3 regions of the Klebsiella sp. MISC125 genome follow, and region 3 is predicted to be linked to each of the others. Evidence: riboswitches for the same ligand, from Rfam matches in the RefSeq annotation. Region 3 holds a riboswitch; each other region holds the start of a gene.
What was found. Region 3 has a riboswitch for thiamine pyrophosphate ahead of thiC (phosphomethylpyrimidine synthase ThiC). Riboswitches for the same ligand answer to the same signal wherever they lie in the genome.
Positions count from the first base shown of each region.

Region 1: linked by a shared signal. The riboswitch ahead of thiM (hydroxyethylthiazole kinase) and the one ahead of thiC (phosphomethylpyrimidine synthase ThiC) in region 3 are both predicted to bind thiamine pyrophosphate.
Region 2: linked by a shared signal. The riboswitch ahead of ACMYSL_RS14430 (TenA family protein) and the one ahead of thiC (phosphomethylpyrimidine synthase ThiC) in region 3 are both predicted to bind thiamine pyrophosphate.

Region 1 is NZ_CP180448.1:2,075,629-2,082,406, forward strand. It holds gene ACMYSL_RS09810 (universal stress protein) at 1-188, opposite strand, end outside; gene ACMYSL_RS09815 (alkyl/aryl-sulfatase) at 307-2,283, opposite strand; TPP riboswitch at 2,506-2,602, shown strand; gene thiM (hydroxyethylthiazole kinase) at 2,637-3,410, shown strand; gene thiD (bifunctional hydroxymethylpyrimidine kinase/phosphomethylpyrimidine kinase) at 3,407-4,207, shown strand; gene fbaB (class I fructose-bisphosphate aldolase) at 4,356-5,408, shown strand; gene ACMYSL_RS09835 (FGGY-family carbohydrate kinase) at 5,551-6,778, opposite strand, start outside.
Region 2 is NZ_CP180448.1:3,044,247-3,051,024, forward strand. It holds gene ACMYSL_RS14410 (diaminobutyrate--2-oxoglutarate transaminase) at 1-181, opposite strand, end outside; gene ACMYSL_RS14415 (ABC transporter substrate-binding protein) at 489-1,424, opposite strand; gene ACMYSL_RS14420 (ABC transporter permease) at 1,444-2,184, opposite strand; gene ACMYSL_RS14425 (ABC transporter ATP-binding protein) at 2,181-2,909, opposite strand; gene ACMYSL_RS14430 (TenA family protein) at 2,906-3,601, opposite strand; TPP riboswitch at 3,667-3,768, opposite strand; gene ACMYSL_RS14435 (Gfo/Idh/MocA family protein) at 3,911-5,083, opposite strand; gene ACMYSL_RS14440 (TIM barrel protein) at 5,099-6,022, opposite strand; gene ACMYSL_RS14445 (LacI family DNA-binding transcriptional regulator) at 6,217-6,778, opposite strand, start outside.
Region 3 is NZ_CP180448.1:5,872,083-5,878,860, reverse strand. It holds gene ACMYSL_RS27530 (HesA/MoeB/ThiF family protein) at 1-105, opposite strand, end outside; gene thiE (thiamine phosphate synthase) at 98-733, opposite strand; gene thiC (phosphomethylpyrimidine synthase ThiC) at 733-2,628, opposite strand; TPP riboswitch at 2,714-2,827, opposite strand; gene rsd (sigma D regulator) at 2,882-3,379, opposite strand; gene nudC (NAD(+) diphosphatase) at 3,475-4,248, shown strand; gene hemE (uroporphyrinogen decarboxylase) at 4,289-5,353, shown strand; gene nfi (deoxyribonuclease V) at 5,363-6,034, shown strand; gene ACMYSL_RS27495 (YjaG family protein) at 6,077-6,667, shown strand.

The DNA of each region.
Region 1 (6,778 bases), 2.5 Mb from region 3:
ACCTCCTGCGAAACGTCATCATCCAGCAGGCTATCGGAGACGTAATTCAGTGCCCGATAGTCGGTACTGATATGGGCAATGGTAATGCGCATAGCGCTTTCTTCCGCCATTTTCGCAGCGTGCTGTAGCAGCGGAACGCCATCCTGGCTGCTGTTGATCAGCACCAGGACATGGTGATAAACGGGCATAACGAGACCTCAACACAAGACGGCACCTTGATATCATTCTGTGCCCGCCATGAGGGGAAAGCAAATCGGACAATAGGCAGATTAAGACCCCGCGACCGACTGCCGCGGGGTGACTTATTTACGGCGTCACAATATTGAACCAGAACTCAAACTTATCCATATAACCCAGCATTTCGTCCAGCTTCGCGCCGTCGCCGGTCACTTTCACTTCACCCTTATCCTGCGCCTGCTTGAGCGTTTCCTCTTTCAGAATGATTTTGTTCAGCGTAGCGCGATCCAGCGTAATGGTGGCATCGGCGTCTTTCGCCTCGGCATCGGCCGTGTGGTTTAACACGCCGTTTTCCAGCTCCAGCTTATATTTACCGCCATCGTTGCCGAGGTCGATATTGAACACCGATTTAGCCGTACCGGCTTTCTCGCCGTTGATATGTACCGCCAGATAGTCGAAGAACATCTCAGGCGTCATTGCCCGCACGGTATCCGGGCTGGCAGTGTTCGGCGTCGGGCCTTTCACCACGCCGTTACGCAGCTCCTGCGCGCCGGTCAGGTAGAAGTTACGCCACGGCCCTGACTCTGCCTGATAGCCCAGTTGTTCCAGAGCATCGGCCTCCAGATTACGAGCATCAATATTGCCTGGGTCGGCGAAGACGATTTTGCTCACTACCTGAGCCACCCAACGGTAGTTGCCTTGATCGTAGTCCTCTTTCGCTTTTTTCATAATGGCGTCGGCACCGCCCATATAATCAACGAATTTCTTCGCCGCTTCTTCTGGCGGCAGTTCATCCAGGGTTGCCGGGTTGCCGTCGAACCAGCCGAGATACAGCACGTAGGTTGCCTTCACATCATGGCTGACGGAACCGTAGTAACCGCGGTTGGCCCAGGTGTTTGCCAGGCTGTCCGGCAGCTTGAATTTGGCGGCGATTTCATCGCGAGTCAGGCCTTCGTTAGCCATGCGCAGGGTCTGGTCGTTGATGTAACGATACAGGTCGCGTTGGCTTTTCAGCAGGTTAACGACGTTCTCATTGCCCCAGGTCGGCCAGTGGTGTTGCGCCATGATGATTTCGGCTTTGTCGCCCCAACGCACGATGGCGGCGTTGATATATTTCGACCATGGCAGCGGTTCGCGAATTTTCGCGCCACGCAGAGAGTAAGTGTTATGCAGGGTATGGGTGACATCTTCTGCGGATTCGATCAGCTTCTTCTCTTCGATATACCACAGCATTTCCGATGGTGCTTCCGATCCCGGAGCCAGCATAAAGTCATAGGTCAGGCCGTCGATAGTCTCTTTCTGGCCATCTTTCTCAATGATGTTGGTCGGGGCAATCAGGGTGACGGTACCGGCAGAGGTCGTCGTACCCAGCCCTGCACCAACCTGACCGGTGGCTTCCGGCTTCAGCAGGTTACCGTACATATAGCTGGCGCGGCGGCTCATCACGTTACCAGCCATGATGTTTTCCGCAACGGCTGCCTCCATAAAGCCAGCAGGTGCATAGACTTTGACTTTGCCGGATTTCACATCGGCTTCATCGACTACGCCGCGCACACCGCCGTAATGGTCAACGTGGCTGTGGGTGTAGATCACCGCCACCACCGGCTTATTGCCGCGATTTTTGTAATACAGATCCATACCGACTTTGGCGGTTTCCGCCGACACCAGCGGGTCCACAACGGTAATGCCTTCTTTACCTTCGATGATGGTCATATTGGAGAGGTCGAGGTTGCGAATCTGGTACACGCCTTCGGTCACTTCAAACAGGCCGCTGATATTAATCAACTGAGACTGACGCCAGAGGCTGGGGTTGACGGTATCCGGCGCTTTTTCACCCTCTTTAATAAAGTCATACTGCTGCGGGTTCCAGATGACGTTGCCCTGTTCGCCTTTAATTATCTCAGTGGGCAGTGCGGCGATAAAACCTTTATGCGCGTTGGTAAAGTCGGTGTTATCGGAGAAGGGAAGCAGTTTGTACAGCGCGTCGTTCGCTTGTTTGGTTGCCGCTGTCGCTTCTTTAGGGGAGGTCTCCGCCCAGCTTGTCAGGGGGAGGGTAGAGAATATTCCAGCCAGGGCCAATCCTTTCATTATCGGGGTTAATTTCATTGGGATCCTCGAGGTTTTTACGCTGATTTACTCACTAATTTCGATATGACGTTGGGTTACATCCTGTAATGACTCCTCAAACTATAATCGCGTATCTGAAAAAGTGTTTATTTTGTTAATGAATTGTTTTTTTTGTTGTTGGTTGTAATCAGTGGGCATCCCCAGGCCAGCTTGCGTTGTCCGGTGACTTCCCGTAACCTGCCCGCTGAGAACGTTTTATCTCTCAATGACTCGGGGTGCCCTTCCTTGTGAAGGCTGAGAAAAACCCGTACCACCTGATCTGGATAATGCCAGCGTAGGGAAGTCAGAGACCGCAGGGTCGTCGCTTCTTCATCGCCTGGCGGGAGCAAACGATGTCTGACCTGCTAAACCCCGCGCATATTGCCCATCTGCGGCATCTTTTTCGCCGCCATTCCCCCCTTGTTCACTGCATGACTAACGACGTGGTGCAGACCTTTACCGCCAACGTGCTGCTGTCGATTGGCGCATCACCAGCGATGGTTATCGACCCCGATGAAGCCAGTCAGTTTGCTGCGATTGCCGATGCGCTGCTGATTAACGTTGGCACGCTGACCGTTGAGCGCGCGACGGCGATGCGGGCGGCGGCGCATAGCGCAAAGCAGGCGGGCAAACCGTGGGTGCTGGACCCGGTGGCGGTCGGCGCGTTGACTCTGCGCACTGAATTTTGTCGGGAGCTTCTGGCGCTACAGCCTGCCGCTATTCGCGGTAATGCCTCGGAAATTATGGCCCTTGCCGGGATGAGCGGCGGTGGGCGCGGCGTTGATACTACTGATACCGCCGCAGCCGCGCTGCCTGCGGCTCAGGCGTTAGCTCGCCAGTTGAATACCGTGGTCGCAGTAACCGGAGAGGTCGATTACGTCACCGATGGTCAGCGTACGCGCATGGTCACCGGCGGCGATTCGCTAATGACTCGGGTGGTGGGTACCGGCTGCGCGCTGTCGGCGGTGGTTGCCGCCAGCACGGCGATGCCCGGTGACCGTCTGGAAAACGTCGCTGCCGCCTGTGGTCTGATGAAGTTCGCGGGTGGAATCGCGGCGCAGCGGGGCGGTCCCGGCAGCTTTACTCCCGCATTCCTGGATGCACTGTACGCGGAGGGCGGCCTGTGAGACGAATCAATGCTTTAACCATCGCCGGAACCGACCCGAGCGGCGGCGCGGGGATCCAGGCGGATCTCAAAACCTTCTCAGCGCTGGGCGCTTATGGCTGCTCGGTCATCACTGCGCTGGTGGCGCAAAACACCCGAGGCGTGCAGTCGGTGTACCGTATTGAACCTGATTTTGTCGCCGCGCAACTGGATTCGGTGTTCAGCGATGTGCGAATCGATACCACTAAAATTGGCATGCTGGCGGAAACGGATATCGTCGAAGCGGTGGCGGAGCGACTGGCGCGGTACCAGATTAAAAACGTGGTGCTGGATACCGTGATGCTGGCGAAAAGCGGCGATCCGTTGCTTTCGCTCAGCGCAGTGCAAACGCTGCGTCAGCGCCTGCTGCCGCAGGTGTCGCTAATCACCCCGAACCTGCCGGAAGCGGCGGCGCTGCTGGATGCGCCGCATGCCAAAACTGAAAAAGAGATGCTGGAGCAGGGCAGGGCGCTGCTGGGAATGGGCTGCGGCGCGGTATTAATGAAAGGCGGTCATCTTGATGATGCCGAGAGCCCGGACTGGCTGTTTACCCGCGAAGGTGAGCAGCGCTTTACCGCGCCAAGAGTGCAGACCAAAAATACGCACGGCACCGGTTGCACGCTATCGGCGGCGCTGGCGGCGCTGCGTCCTCGTTACGATGATTGGGGGCAAACGGTAGCGGAGGCTAAAGGCTGGCTCTCTGCGGCGCTGGCGCAGGCGGACTCGCTGGAGGTCGGGCACGGGATAGGTCCGGTGCATCACTTCCACGCCTGGTGGTAAACGGCACGACAACGTGCCAGCAGACTGTGCTGAAAAAATACGCTCCCGGCTGGAAAATATGCTGAGTCGGTACCAGGCTTAACCTGCCCAAAATAATTGGGTTGGGAAAATGCATGCCGGTTTCGACCGGCACTTACGGGAGATCGCTATGACTGATATTACGCAGTTACTTGGCAAAGATGCCGACACGCTTTTACAGCACCGTTGTATGACTATTCCAGCCGACCAACTCTATTTGCCGGGTTCGGACTACGTCGATCGGGTGATGGTTGATAACAACCGTCCGCCGGCGGTGCTGCGTAATATGCAAACCCTGTATAACACTGGACGCCTGGCGGGAACCGGATATCTGTCTATCCTGCCGGTTGACCAGGGCGTAGAGCATTCTGCTGGCGCTTCTTTTGCCGCCAACCCGCTGTACTTTGATCCGAAAAATATCGTCGAACTGGCTATTGAAGCCGGTTGTAACTGCGTGGCCTCCACCTATGGCGTGCTGGCCTCGGTGTCGCGCCGCTACGCGCACCGCATCCCCTTCCTGGTCAAACTGAACCATAACGAAACGCTGAGCTACCCGACTGAATACGACCAGACGCTGTACGCCAGCGTTGAGCAGGCGTTCAATATGGGAGCCGTGGCGGTAGGGGCGACGATCTATTTCGGTTCTGAACAATCTCGTCGCCAGCTTGAGGAGATTTCTGTGGCCTTTGAGCGCGCGCATGAACTGGGCCTGGTGACCGTGCTGTGGGCCTATCTGCGGAACCCGGCGTTTAAGAAAGATGGCGTCGATTATCACGTTTCCGCCGACTTAACCGGCCAGGCCAACCATCTGGCGGCCACTATTGGCGCGGATATTGTGAAGCAGAAGATGGCGGAGAATAACGGCGGCTATAAGGCGGTGAACTTCGGCTATACCGATGACCGGGTTTACAGCAAATTAACTACCGAGAACCCGATTGATCTGGTGCGCTATCAGCTGGCGAACTGCTATATGGGTCGCGCCGGGCTGATTAACTCCGGCGGTGCGGCGGGCGGTGAAACCGATCTGTCCGATGCTGTACGTACGGCGGTTATCAATAAACGCGCGGGTGGCATGGGGTTGATTCTGGGCCGTAAGGCGTTTAAAAAATCGATGGCCGACGGCGTGAAGCTGATTAACGCCGTGCAGGACGTTTATCTGGATAGCAAAGTCACCATCGCCTGATAAGCACCGGCGTCAGCTGAAGCTGCGTTGCGCGTTGTTTCCCGGAGGCGGCGCTTGACGCGCCTTGTCCGGGCTACCGGTCCGCAGAAGGCTGTGAACCCGTAGCCCGGGTAAGGCGTTTACGCCGCGACCCGGGTCTTGCTTAATCGCGAATCAGCCGCGCCGTGTGCTGGAGCGTTTTATACGCTTCGTAACGACGCTGATGATCGGCGCTAAATTGCTCTTCGCAGCGGTAAGTTTTATCCACTCGGGTAAACTGCTTCATGGCTTCTGGCAGCGAAGGGGCGATTTTACCCGCCACGGCACCGAGAATTGCCGAACCTAACAGCACCGGTTCGCTGGACTCGGTACTGACCACGTTAATGCCGCAGGCGTCTGCCAACAGCTGGCGAACTAAAGGATGTTGACCTGCGCCGCCGCTGATGACGATATTTTCGCTATCAATCCCGCAATTTTTCTGCGCATCGATAATCTGCCGCAGACCGTAGCCGATACCGCACAATCCCGCGACGTACAGCGCAATGAGGTTTTCCAGATCCCGCTCCATCCCCAGCCCGGCGATAATCGCTTTCGCGTTCGGGTCCGCCAGCGGCGCACGGTTGCCTAAAAACTCCGGCACCACGTGCAGACCGGCTGCGAGCTTGACTGCTTCGGAAGGATTGTCCACCTGCGCCAGCACTCTATCGGCAAGATACACCGGTAGCGGAACACCGGCTTCTTTTGCCAGCGCTTTAGCCTCTGTGGCGGCGGGATGAAAACTTAATAACTGGTCGATAGCCGCACCCGCTGCGCTCTGCCCACCTTCGCTAAGCCAGAATCCCGGCACCATGGCGGAATAGTAAGGCCCCCACACGCCGGGCACAAAGACGGCATCCTGGGTGGTGGTCATGGTGCAGGAAGACGTGCCGAATACGTAGGCCATATTGTTGACCGCGCCGTTAAGCACGCCAACGGTACCAATCCCGCCCGCGTGAGCGTCAATCATGCCGACCGCCACCGGTGTGCCGATGGGCAGGCCCATCTCATCTGCCGCTGTTGCGCACAGACCGCCCTCGCAGGGCGTTCCCGGATCGACAATACGCTGGCCGATGCGGACAAAATCTTCATCCGCCAACTCCTCAAGGCCAATCTGGCGGAAGTAACCGGCATCCCAGCGTTTTTCATGCGCCAGATAGGTCCATTTACAGGTGACGGTACACACCGAGCGGGCTAAATCGCCGGTTGAGCGCCAGGTGAGATAATCCGCGAGGTCAAAGAAGTGGCGCGCCTGTTGATAGATTTGTGGACGATTCTCCTTCAGCCACAGGATCTTCGGCGTTTCCATCTCCGGAGAAATTTTACCGCCGACGTATTGCAGCACCGAGTGGCCC
Region 2 (6,778 bases), 2.8 Mb from region 3:
ACTGTTTGTTATCCGCATCGGTCAGCCATACGCCTTCCGCTTTGGTAATCGCAAGGGGCAGCTTGCGTGGGTAGCTCCTGACATTCGATTCGAATTCAGCCTGACGGGCCAAAAAGGTATCGTTGTTTGCATCTAATAAATCTGCGCCTAAAGTATCAATACGGACTTTATCCGTCATCATATCACTCCCACAACCAGCGTTACGGTTGAATGCTGGTTGAATAAATTGGTGTAAGAAATTGAATCGCTATGCATAAAGCGGGCACAATATATGGCTTTTTAAATCCGCATTCAACGTTTTATTGATTGCGGTATTTTTACGTTATTTTTACATTGTTAAAAATGGGGGTAACTCATTGATAGAAGTGAAGTGTTTTAAAGGATGAAAGACATTTAAAATTGTAATTATTAGTGAAGTAATTTCTCATTTTTTATTACCGCTTCGCTGACGTTGCTGGCGAAAAAATTTCCGCCAGCACCAGGATGAATCAATGCAGTTCAAGCGCATAATTTGCTAAAGGTGTGACTTTTTTCACCAACTTGTTGTTATATAAAAACTGTTCGTAAGCTTCATAACGTGGTTTATCCAGCGCGGCCGGATCGGTCGCAAACAGAGGAATGGTTTTCAGCCATGCCTGCTTATTGAGCTCGGTGTTGAGCTCCGGATGCGCGGCGGCGAACGCCTGCCAGGTCTCCTGCGGATGGGCGCGCAGGTAAGTGACGCCTTTTTGCAACGCGCCGAGGAATGCTTTGATTTTCGGGGCGTTAACTTCATCGCGATTGGCGACAATCACCAGCTCGTCATAGGCCGGTACGCCATAGTCCTCGACGTTCATCACCACAGGATCTTTCCCCTGAAGCTTAATTTCCAGCGCTTCTATATTACGGTAGCCGCCAATGACCGCATCAACCTGACCGGCCAGCAGGGCGCTGGTTAACTGGAAGTTCACATTGATAAGCTTAATGCTTTTGGGATCGATTTGCGCGTGTTGCGCCATAGTAGCCAGCGTCGCCTGTTCAATACCGCTGACTGAATAACCGACTTTTTTACCTTTCAGGTCAGCCGGAGTTTTGATGTTTTTATCCAGCGCAATGACCGTGTTTAGCGGCGAGTTAATCAGCGTGCCGACACGTACCAGCGGCAGTCCTTCATCGGCAAAAAAGTGCACCTGCGGCTGATAGGTAATTGCCAGGTCGGCCTGACGGGCTGCCACCAGTCGTGGCGGCAGCGCCGGGTCGGACGGTGGTACAATTTTAACGTCCAGGCCCGCTTCTTTAAACGCGCCAATCTGCTCGGCGACCATTATCGGCGCATGATCGGGGTTGATATACCAGTCCAGCACCAGGGTGAGCTTCTCGTTAGCCAGCGCCTGAGCGCTGAGCAGAGCGGTGAAGGTGACTCCGGCGAGTATACATTTACGCATCGTTATTCCTTATATGTTGTTATTCCGGCGTCCAGTTGATCAACCGGTGTAAAAAAGCATCCACCGCCAGCCACAGCAGGACGGTCAGCAGTACCAAAATAAACAGGGCGGCAAAGCAGATATCGGTTTGCAGGCGGGCGTTGGCGTTGAGCATGACGTAGCCCAGGCCTTCAGCTGAGCCGACCCATTCGCCGATAATTGCGCCAATGGGAGCCACGGCGGCGGCCATCCGCAGGCCCGAGCCGAGCGCCGGGAGCGCCGCCATCATCCGCACGTGGCGCAGTTGCGCGCCAAATGAAGCGCCCATGGTGCGCGCCAGATCGAGATAGTCGTTATTGACCCGCCGCAGACCGTCAAAAAACGCCGAGGTCACAGGGAAGAAAATCACCAGCACCGCCATCATCACCTTGGCGCTCATCCCAAAGCCAAACCACAGTACCAGCAGCGGGGCGAGGGCAAAGACCGGGATCGCCTGGCTGGTCAGTACCAGCGGCATCAGCCAGCGCTGAAGACGCGGCGAGACGATCATGCACAGCGCCAGAATCACGCCGAGCAGGACGCCGAGCGCGAGGCCGCTGAGTATTTCGCTCAATGTAATCAGAGTGTGCCAGCCGAGATAAGCCCGATTGACCCATAGCGCATTGCCGACTGCCGATGGCGATGGGAGCAAAAAGGCGGGAATGCCGCTACGACTTGCCAACCACCAGAGCAGCAGCAGGCCGCAGAACACTACGCAGCCACGAAACAGTTTCCCGCTCATCCGTTAGCCCTTATTAGCTGTTGTAACAGTTCCGCCTGACTGGTTAACAGCTGCGGATCGTCCGGCGCGCGCGGCGGTACGCCGGATAAGCGGTGTGAATCGTCGATATTACCGGGGGCGGGAGAGAGCACCAGCAGGCAATGGCTTAGCCGACAGGCCTCCATCGGATCGTGGGTAATCAGCACCACGGTGCGGTTCACCAGCAGCTCGGCGGCCAGCGTCTGAATTTTCGTGCGGGTGATGGTATCGAGCGCTGAAAAAGGCTCGTCCATCAGCACAATGGGTCGATCTTCATACAGGGTGCGAGCCAGCGCCGCCCGCTGGCACATACCGCCGGAGAGCGAGGCCGGGCGGTCGTTAGCGCAATGCTCAAGGCCAACCTGCTGTAATAAAGTCGCAACCCGCTGGGTATCAACCCGTTCCCCGCGCAGACGCGCGCCGAGGGAGACGTTGTCACGCACGTTTAGCCAGGGATAGAGCAGATCTTTTTGCCCCATCCACGCCAGCCGTTTAGCTATCGGCTGACCATCGCTGGCGCGAACCTCGCCCGCATTGGCTTTTGCCAGCCCGGCGAGAATGCGCAGCAGGCTGGTTTTCCCGGCACCGCTGGCCCCCAGCAGCGAAACCCACTGACCGCCGGGGATATCAAACGTCAGATTGTCGAAAACCAGCCGCGAACCGAAGCGCAGGCTCAGACCACGCACCGTAATGCCGGGCGCAGTCACGCCGGGCGCTCCGTGACGACATTCAACCCCATTTGCCAGAAGTTAGCTTCCAGCCGCGTGGCGGTGGTAAAAATAGCGCTGAGTTCAGCAAAACGCGCCTCGCCGCCGCGCTGTTGCCAGAGCGTTTCCAGCAGGCTAATGGCGGCATTGACGCCGTTCAGGTAGCCCTCATCACCGTAGTTACGGATCCAGGAGGCATAAGGGTTAGCGGTCAAATTTGTTGCCGGATCGTGCAGCAGGCCAAGGCCGATTTCCGCATATCCGGCAACGCAGGGCATCAGCGCCGCCAGCAGATCCAGCGCGTCGCCGGAATAACCAATGTCCAGCACATAGCGAGTGTAGTTGACGGTTTCCGCGGCTTCAGGTTCGCTGGCCATTGTCGCCTCATTCAGCCCCCAACTGTTGCAGTAGCCAACATGCAGCGGGAGTTCGTCGAGGATGGCGTTCATCGACGCGGCGGCGGTACGCATTTCCGGTAGCGTACGCAGCTTGCTGACCAGCAACGCATAGCTGCGGGCAAAGTGGATCAGAAACAGGTAGTCCTGGGTCAGATAGCGGCGGAAAGCGGGTTCGGGCAGGGTACCGTCGGCGAGTTGGCGCAGAAAGGGATGGGCGACGTAATGTTGCCAGTCATCACCGGCCTGCTGACGCAGACGACCGTAAAGACCTTGAGGAAACTCGGGAAGAATCACAGGACCTCCTGATTAAGGGGAGATCCGGGCGTGCTGAAGTGTGAACAGGCAATGGCGCAAAACTGGCGGAAATGCCAACCCGTCCCTTCGCTGGCATGACCCAGATCAGGTTCAAAGGGTTCGGCTTACGCCATCTCAGCCCTCACGGGACACCCCTCGGTTTGGCCAATGTTATACGACATTCGCTTTTTGATTACAATGCTTTGAATTTGGCGAATTCAAGTGACATTGTCACGTTTTAATTTGCCGGGTGGCGGCGAGCCGCCTTACCCGGCCTACGGTCGGATTGCCGCCGTTGCCGGCTCGATATTAACGAAACTCAACCCAGCTGGCGCCGTTATCTGCTGAACGCACGCAGTTCTCCACCCAATGCACGCCGAGCGCACCGGCATTCGCATCCGGATACCAGAAGTTTTCCAGCAGCGCGGCGTCGCGGCGATCGGTCGCATCCATGGCGATAGCGAAGCGCCGATATAGGTTTGACCAGGCCTCAAACAGCCCTTCGGGATGACCGCCGCCGATCCTGTCATCCTGCAAGGCTAGCGGATCGAGATAGGCCATCCCGCGTTCCAGAATTCGCACCGGCTCGCCCTGGATTTCATAGCGCAGCTGGTTTGGCTGTTCATCCCACCACTCCAGGCTGGCTTTTTCACCGACGATACGTACTTTCTGCCCGTGCATTGAACCGCTGTTGACCGCCGAGCACCACATCGAGCCGATCGCGCCGTTGTCGTATTCCATCAGCACATGGGCGTTATCCTCCAGCGGGGCGCGGCTTTTGACAAAGCTCTGGCGAGAGCACATCAGACGTGTGATGTTGAGCTTCGGGGCCATGGTTTCTGCCAGAAACAGCGGATGCGTGGCCAGGTCGCCCAGGACATAGCTGGGACCGACAAATTTCGGATCAACGCGCCAGCGGGTACTGGGGTTTTCCTGCTCTACCGGTTGATTGTGGAAACCGTGTGCGAACTGCATGTTGACGATACGGATCTCGCCCAGCAGCCCTTGTTCAATCATCTTTCGGGCCTGCAAAATCAGCTGATGCCCGGCGTAGCCATAGGTGACGCCAATGATTTTGTGCTGCTTCTCACTAAGGGCCACCAGCGCATCGGCCTCTTCGCCAGTAAAGCACAGCGGTTTTTCGCAGACTACATGCAGCCCGGCTTCCAGCGCCGCCCGGCAAATCTCGTAATGAGTGTTGTTCGGCGTAGCGATGGAAACAGCTTCAATGCCGTCTTCTCGCGCCGCTTCTTCACGAAACAGGGTTTTATAGTCGGGATAGCAACGTTCAGCGCTCACCCCCAACTGCTGACCAAATTCTCGCCCGCGTTCGGCATCAATATCGAATGCGCCTGCCAGCAGGGTAAACGCACCGTCGCGCAGCGCCGCAGAGCGGTGAATATAGCCAATCTGGCTGCTTCCACCGCCGCCAACCATGCCCCAGCGTAACGACCTGCCTACAGGTTTTGTACCGTTAATCATGTGGTTATCTCCTGATTAAAATCCGACGGAGCGCAGGTAGCGCAGGCTTTCCGTGACCGCCTGCAAACTGCCTTCAACGTTGCGCGGGTCACGTTCTTGTTCGATGGTTATCCAGCCCTGATAGCCGCGCTTATCCAGAAACGCGCGAACCGCCGGATAATCAATAGCGCCGCTGCCAAGCGGGCACATCACACCTTCCGCGCAGGCGGCGAAGAAGTCGATACCGCGGGAAATCACGCTATCGAACACTTCCGGGTCGACATCTTTAAAGTGCAGGTAGTCGAGCCGGTCAAAGTGGCGATCCAACCAGCTAATCGGGTCCATACCCGAGTAGTAGAGATGACCGGTATCAAGGCATAGCCCGGCAACGTCGTGCGGGATTTGCGTTGCCAGCAGGTCTATTTCATCGGCAAATTCGATACAGCCGCCTGCGTGAGGGTGGATAACCGGGCGAACGCCGTACTCCTGCCACGCCAGTTTGCTGATGGTGACAATGTGGCTAATCATCCGCTTCCAGTCGGTGGGGGAAAGCCGTGGTGCCAGGTCGCTGCGTCCGGCGTATTTGGCCCGTTGCGGATTACCGAAATCAATGATCACCAGGTAGGGCGGCTGGAACGAGTTTCCGGGCGTTTTTTCCGCCGTTGGAACCTGCGACAGATTGCGGCAGAGGTTGTGCGTCAGTTCGGCAATGTTCGGGAAGTTTTCTTCGCTGACCAGATCGTCAAAGATCGTTCCGGCTACCAGCGACAGCCCCTGTTTATTCAGCGCCGCGCTAAGTTCATCAGCCTGAGTCGGCAGGTAGCTCCATGGCCCCAGTTCGATACTTTTGTAGCCCGCGGTCGCCGCTTCCTGCAGCACCTGTGACCAGGGTGGCAGATAGGGGTTTTTGGGATCATCGACGCCCCAGCTACATGGCGCATTGGCAATATGTATGGTCATGATGGATTCCTTTGCAGATTGAGGAGAAAACATGACCAGTATTGAATGAATATTTCAAAATCAACAATGATGAAATTTAAATTCTTTGATGTGATTCAAGATTTATTTTGATAGTTAAATTGATGGTTTTTTATCAAAATTAGGCGCGAGAAGGCGCGCAGAGAAAGTGCGCGCGTTGCGGGTAACGCAGGAAATCAGAGATTTTCTTTGGTGAGCAGATCGAAAGGTTGTAGCGCGGCGGTAAACGTCGCCTGCGACTGGCTGGTTGCCTGCACAAACTCGCGTATCGTCGCAGCGGCAAATTCGCTCAGCCGATGCGCAATCATCAAATCAATGGTGCCGTCGATTAACGCCAGCTCGCCGTTCTCCACGGGACCATGGCAAATCAGCGTGACCTGATGCTGGCGCTGATGGGCATGCAGCGCGGAGATGATACCCTCAACGCCGCCGCAGGGCGCGTAAATCGCCGTCAGTGAAGGGTATTGTTGCAACATTTTGTCCGTTACCTGATGGGCAATATCAGTCCTTTCATGACAGCGTACCGGCTCCAGCACCCAATCACCTTTACCGTGTTCACGCAGGTAAGAGCGGAAGCTAATTTCACAGTTTTCCTGACAGATAAACCGGTTATCGCCGACGATAATGCCGATTTCCCCTTCGTTGTGGCACAGTCTGTCAACCGCCCAGCCTGCAGTGCGGCCCGCTTTCTGATTATCGAGGCCGATGTAGCCGCTGCGATGCGCGACGGCCATGTCG
Region 3 (6,778 bases):
GCCAATAATCAATACCCGGCTGGCCAGCAGCTTTTGTTGGCCCTCAATGGCGATATCCTCCAGCAGCAGCTGGCGGCTATAGCGCATAAAATCGCTGTCATTCATCGCCAACTCCTGCTATTTCCAGCAACTGTGCTGTTGCCTGTCGCCAGTCAGCCGCCTGCGTGATGGCGCTGACGACCGCAATACTGCCAACGCCAGTTGCCAGTACCGCCGGAGCGCGCTCAAGGCTAATACCACCGATGGCGACCGTCGGATAATCCCCAAGACGTTGGATATGCTGCGCGAGCTGTTCCAGTCCCTGAGGGGCGGAAGGCATCTGCTTGGTTTGCGTCGGGAAAACGTGACCGAGAGCGATGTAGGAGGGACGAGCCGCCAGCGCGATATCCATTTCCATATCGTCGTGAGTGGAAACACCAAGGCGCAGCCCAGCGTTGCGGATTGCGCTGAGATCGGTGGTTTCGAGATCCTCCTGGCCTAAGTGCACGCCGTAAGCCTGATGTTTAATGGCCAGGTGCCAGTAGTCATTAATAAACAGCCGGGCATTGTGCTTGCGCCCCAGGGTGATGGCGGCGATCACATCGTCTTCAACTTCGCTATCGCGTTTATCTTTGATGCGCAGCTGAATGGTACGAACGCCCGCAGTCAATAAACGTTCAATCCACTCTACGCTATCGACGACCGGGTAGAGTCCTAAGCGGAAAGGGACGGATGGGAAATCAGGTTGGTACATCAGGCTTCCTCCTTTTTCAGGTAGATTTCGCCGCCGCGGGCGCGGAAGCTATTCGACATATCGCTCATGCCAACTTCGATATCCTGGCGGGCTGCATAATCGCGCACTTCCTGGCTGATTTTCATTGAGCAGAATTTGGGGCCGCACATGGAGCAGAAGTGAGCCACTTTGCCGGACTCCTGCGGCAGAGTCTCGTCGTGGTAAGCGCGAGCGGTGAACGGGTCGAGCGCCAGGTTAAACTGGTCTTCCCAGCGGAATTCGAAGCGTGCTTTTGACATCGCGTTATCGCGGATCTGCGCTCCGGGATGGCCTTTGGCAAGGTCAGCGGCATGGGCGGCGATTTTGTAGGTAATCAGCCCTTGCTTAACGTCTTCTTTGTTCGGTAGGCCGAGGTGCTCTTTTGGCGTCACGTAGCAGAGCATCGCGCAGCCGAACCAGCCAATCATTGCGGCGCCAATGCCCGAGGTGAAGTGGTCATAGCCCGGTGCGACATCGGTGGTGAGCGGCCCTAAGGTGTAGAAAGGTGCTTCGTGGCAGTGTTCCAGCTCCTCGGTCATATTGCGCTGAATCATCTGCATCGGCACGTGGCCTGGGCCTTCAATCATCACCTGTACATCGTACTCCCAGGCGATTTTGGTCAGTTCGCCCAGCGTGTGCAGCTCGGCAAACTGCGCTTCGTCGTTAGCATCCTGAATAGAGCCCGGACGCAGACCATCGCCCAGCGATAGGGAAACATCATAGGCAGCGCAGATTTCACAGATTTCGCGGAAATGCTGATAAAGGAAGTTCTCCTGATGATGGGAGAGGCACCACTTCGCCATAATAGAACCGCCGCGTGAAACAATGCCAGTCAGCCGCCTGGCGGTCATCGGCACGTAGCGTAGCAGCACGCCCGCATGGATAGTGAAGTAGTCGACTCCTTGTTCAGCCTGCTCCAGCAACGTGTCGCGGAAGGCTTCCCAGGAGAGATCTTCGGCGATCCCGTTAACTTTCTCTAGCGCCTGGTAGATCGGCACGGTACCGATTGGTACCGGACTGTTACGCAGGATCCACTCGCGGGTTTCGTGAATATAGCGACCGGTCGACAGGTCCATCACCGTATCCGCGCCCCAGCGAGTGGACCACACCAGCTTCTCGACCTCTTCTTCGATAGATGAAGTGACCGCCGAGTTGCCGATATTGGCATTGACCTTCACGAGGAAGTTGCGGCCGATTATCATCGGTTCTGACTCAGGGTGATTGATATTGGCGGGGATAATCGCGCGCCCGGCAGCGACTTCATCGCGTACGAATTCCGGGGTGATGTTCTCCGGCAGTCGTGCGCCAAACCCAACTCCGGGATGCTGGTGTCTCAACACTTCGCCACGAATGCGCTCGCGGCCCATGTTTTCACGGATGGCGATGAACTCCATCTCTGGGGTGACAACGCCCTGGCGGGCATAGTGCAACTGAGTCACGCATTTCCCGGAGATAGCGCGTTTTGGTGTTAGCAGGCCGGTAAAGCGCAGTTCGTCGAGGCCATCATCTGACAGGCGCTGTTTGGTATATGCCGAGCTGCGATCGCAGAGTTCTTCGCAGTCGCCACGCGCTTCAATCCACGGCTGGCGTAGTTTTGCCAGACCTTGTTGGACATTGATTACTATCTCCGGGTCGCCATAAGGGCCGGACGTGTCATAGACAGGAATGGCTTCGTTAGCTTCATAGCGGGGATTATCTTTAGCGCCGCCGATGAGCGTCGGGCTCAGCTGAATTTCGCGCATCGGGACGCGAAGATCTTCACGTGAGCCGCGGATATAGATGCGTTGCGAATTGGGAAATGCGGTGCCTTCCAGCGTGTCGATAAAGCGTTGCGCATGTTCGCGTTGCTCTCGACGGGTCATTTTTGTTGTAGACATAGCTCATTCCAGGTGAACAGGATATGGCTTGTCAGACGACGGATGGAGTAACAGATGCGATCGGGCCCAGATGGGCTGACGCTAAATGCAGTTTACTCTTGTTCCCTTCGCAGGTATTAGCCTGATCAGGTTCCGCGGATCCCGAATTAACGGTCTCAGCCTTTTCCACTGTGGAAAATGGGCACTCCGACAAGATGACATCCCCTCTCTGAGAGGGGGAATGTATGTAAACTACTCGTTAATAGCGGACAACTCAAGCCGTCGGCGCGATATTGTCGCTGACGGGGTCCTTTCGGCTGTGGGCGATGGCGAGGGCGATGAGTTTATCCTCCAGCGCAAAGCGTGCTTCCAGCGCTTCGCCGATATCCGATAACGCCTGTTGAAACTCAAGGTAGTTATCGTGATCGATGGCGTTTTCGAGGCAAGAGTCGTAGTCATCCATGATCTGCTGAGTGTTGGCTTGCAGCTGTGGATAAAGCTTAGTGGCGGTTAAAAGTGGCGTATCACCTTCCAATTCGGCGATAAAGCGTTCATAAATACTAAAATGACCGGAGGAGAGATAGTCCACCAGACTTTGACAAAAATCATCCAGCGCCTTCTCATTAAGCCGCATAAATGATTCCTTGCCAGGTTTCAGGCCAACCAGGTTGTAGTAAGCCACGAGTAAATGCTTACGTACTTGTAGCCAGCGATCGACCAGTTTATTGCTGCCTCCAACACGTTCCGTCAGGTTTTCCAGCTGGTTTAACATGGTTGACTCCGCAAGTTTTAAAGAGAAATACGTTGCTCACCAAAATGTAAATTTAATGTTAAAAGTGCCAGTAAAATGAAGGTAGTGCAATAGATATGGATCGTATTATTGAAAAATTAGATCGCGGTTGGTGGATAGTCAGCCACGAACAGAAATTATGGTTACCCGACGGGGAATTACCATATGGCGAAGCGGTAAATTTTAATCTTGCGGGGCAACCCGCGCTGCGCATAGGGGAATGGCAGGGCGAACCGGTGTGGCTGGTTCGTCAGGAGCGTCGACATGAGATGGGATCGTTGCGTCAGGTACTCGATCAGGATGCTGGCCTTTTTCAACTGGCAGGACGCGGGATCCAACTGGCGGAGTTCTATCGCTCGCATAAATTCTGCGGTTATTGCGGGCATCCGATGCACCCCAGCAAAACTGAATGGGCGATGCTCTGCAGCCACTGCCGTGAGCGTTATTACCCGCAAATCGCGCCGTGCATCATCGTTGCTATTCGACGGGATGATTCTATTTTGCTGGCGCAGCACACGCGCCATCGCAACGGCGTGCATACGGTGCTGGCCGGGTTTGTCGAAGTCGGTGAAACACTGGAGCAGACGGTTGCCCGTGAGGTCATGGAAGAGAGCGGCATTAAGGTGAAAAACCTGCGCTACGTGACCTCCCAGCCGTGGCCGTTCCCGCAATCGCTAATGACTGCGTTTATGGCGGAATACGACAGCGGCGAGATTGTTATCGATAAGAAAGAGTTGCTGGAAGCGGGATGGTATCGCTATGACGATCTGCCGCTCCTGCCGCCGCCGGGCACGGTTGCCCGCCGCCTGATAGAAGATACCGTGGCGATGTGTCGGGCAGAGTATGAGTGACATGTTACACTTGGCGCATCAACGCTAAAGGAATGTAAAAATGACCGAATTGAAGAACGATCGTTACCTGCGCGCGCTGCTACGTCAGCCGGTTGATGTCACCCCGGTGTGGATGATGCGCCAGGCGGGCCGCTATTTACCGGAATATAAAGCCACTCGCGCCGAAGCGGGCGACTTTATGTCGCTGTGTAAAAATGCTGAGCTGGCTTGCGAAGTGACGCTGCAGCCGCTGCGTCGCTATAAGCTGGATGCGGCAATCCTCTTCTCGGACATTCTGACTATCCCGGACGCCATGGGGCTGGGGCTTTATTTCGAAGCCGGTGAAGGCCCGCGTTTTACCTCGCCCATCACCTGTAAAGCGGATGTCGATAAACTACCGATCCCTGACCCGGAAGGGGAGCTCGGCTATGTGATGAACGCGGTGCGTACAATCCGCCGCGAGCTCAAAGGTGAAGTGCCGCTGATTGGTTTCTCCGGTAGCCCGTGGACGCTGGCGACCTATATGGTTGAAGGCGGCAGCAGCAAAGCATTTACGGTGATCAAGAAGATGATGTATGCCGAGCCGCAGGCGCTGCATGCCCTGCTGGATAAGCTGGCGAAAAGCGTCACGCTGTATCTGAACGCGCAAATCAAAGCGGGCGCTCAGTCGGTGATGATTTTTGACACCTGGGGCGGCGCGCTGACCGGTCGTGATTATCAGCAGTTCTCGCTCTACTACATGCATAAAATCGTCGATGGTCTGCTGCGTGAGAACGAAGGCCGTCGCGTACCGGTAACCCTGTTTACCAAAGGCGGTGGGCAGTGGCTGGAAGCGATGGCGGAAACCGGTTGCGATGCGCTGGGCCTCGACTGGACTACCGATATCGCCGATGCGCGCCGTCGCGTGGGCCATAAAGTCGCTCTGCAGGGCAACATGGACCCTTCAATGCTTTACGCTCCTGCGGCGCGTATCGAGGAAGAAGTGGCGACCATTCTCGCCGGATTCGGTCAGGGTGAGGGTCATGTCTTCAACCTCGGCCACGGGATTCACCAGGACGTCGACCCGGAACACGCGGGTGTGTTTGTGGAGGCGGTGCACCGTTTGTCGGCGCAATACCACCGTTAAGGAGTGATTATGGATTTGGCATCGCTACGCGCCCAACAGCTGAGCCTGGCGGAATCGGTGGAGCGAGTCGATCGTCTGGACCAGGATCCGCCGATGCTGATCGGCGGGGCGGATGTTGGATTTGAGCAAGAGGGCGAAGTCACCCGGGCGGCGATGGTGCTGCTGAGCTATCCGTCGCTGGAGCTGGTGGAATATCAGGTGGCGCGCGTTGCCACCGCGATGCCCTACATTCCCGGTTTCCTCTCCTTTCGCGAAACGCCTGCGCTGCTGGCGGCGTGGGAGCAACTTTCACAAAAACCGGATCTTTTATTCGTCGACGGGCACGGTATTTCTCATCCGCGCCGCCTCGGCGTCGCCAGCCATTTTGGGCTGCTGGTGGATGTCCCGACGATCGGTGTGGCGAAAAAGCGGCTATGCGGTAAGTTTGAACTGCTCGGCGATGAGCCCGGTGCGCTGGCTCCATTGCAGGATAAAGGTGAGCAGTTGGCATGGGTCCTGCGCAGTAAAGCGCGCTGCAACCCGCTGTTCGTCAGCACCGGACATCGCGTTGGCCTTGATAGCGCGCTGATGTGGGTAGAACGTTGCCTGAAAGGCTACCGTCTGCCGGAGCCGACGCGCTGGGCTGATGCGGTGGCGTCCCGCCGACCGGCGTTTGTGCGTTGGCAAGCAAATCACGGCTGATTCAGGTACACTGCGGCTAATTTCTGACTTCGAGAATTCATCATGTTACAAAACCCGATTCACCTGCGTCTGGAGAAGCTGGAGAGCTGGCAGCACGTCACTTTTATGGCCTGTCTGTGCGAGCGGATGTACCCCAACTACGCCATGTTCTGCAAGCAAACTGAGTTCGCTGATGGCCAGCTGTATCGTCGTATCCTTGACCTGATCTGGGAAACGTTGACGGTTAAAGATGCGAAAGTGAATTTTGATAGTCAGCTAGAAAAGCTGGAAGAGGCGATTCCGGCCGCTGATGATTACGATCTGTACGGTGTTTATCCGGCCATTGACGCCTGCGTCGCATTAAGTGAATTGATTCACTCGCGGCTGAGTGGGGAAACGCTTGAACATGCGATCGAAGTGAGCAAGAGTTCCATCACCACCGTTGCGATGCTGGAAATGACCCAGGCTGGTCGCGAAATGACCGACGAAGAGCTCAAAGAAAACCCAGCTGTTGAGCAAGAATGGGATATTCAGTGGGAGATTTTCCGTCTTTTGGCCGACTGTGAAGAACGAGACATTGAACTGATCAAAGGGCTTCGTGCAGACCTCCGCGAGGCCGGCGAGAGCAATATTGGTATAAATTTTCAGCAGTGAGACAAGAAAACGTGATTTACCGCCTGAATTGTAGCGTCTGAAGGCTTCCATTCCGCCCCCCGTCTGGTCTACATTTGGGGGGCGAAAAAAAGTGGCTATCGGTGCGTGTAT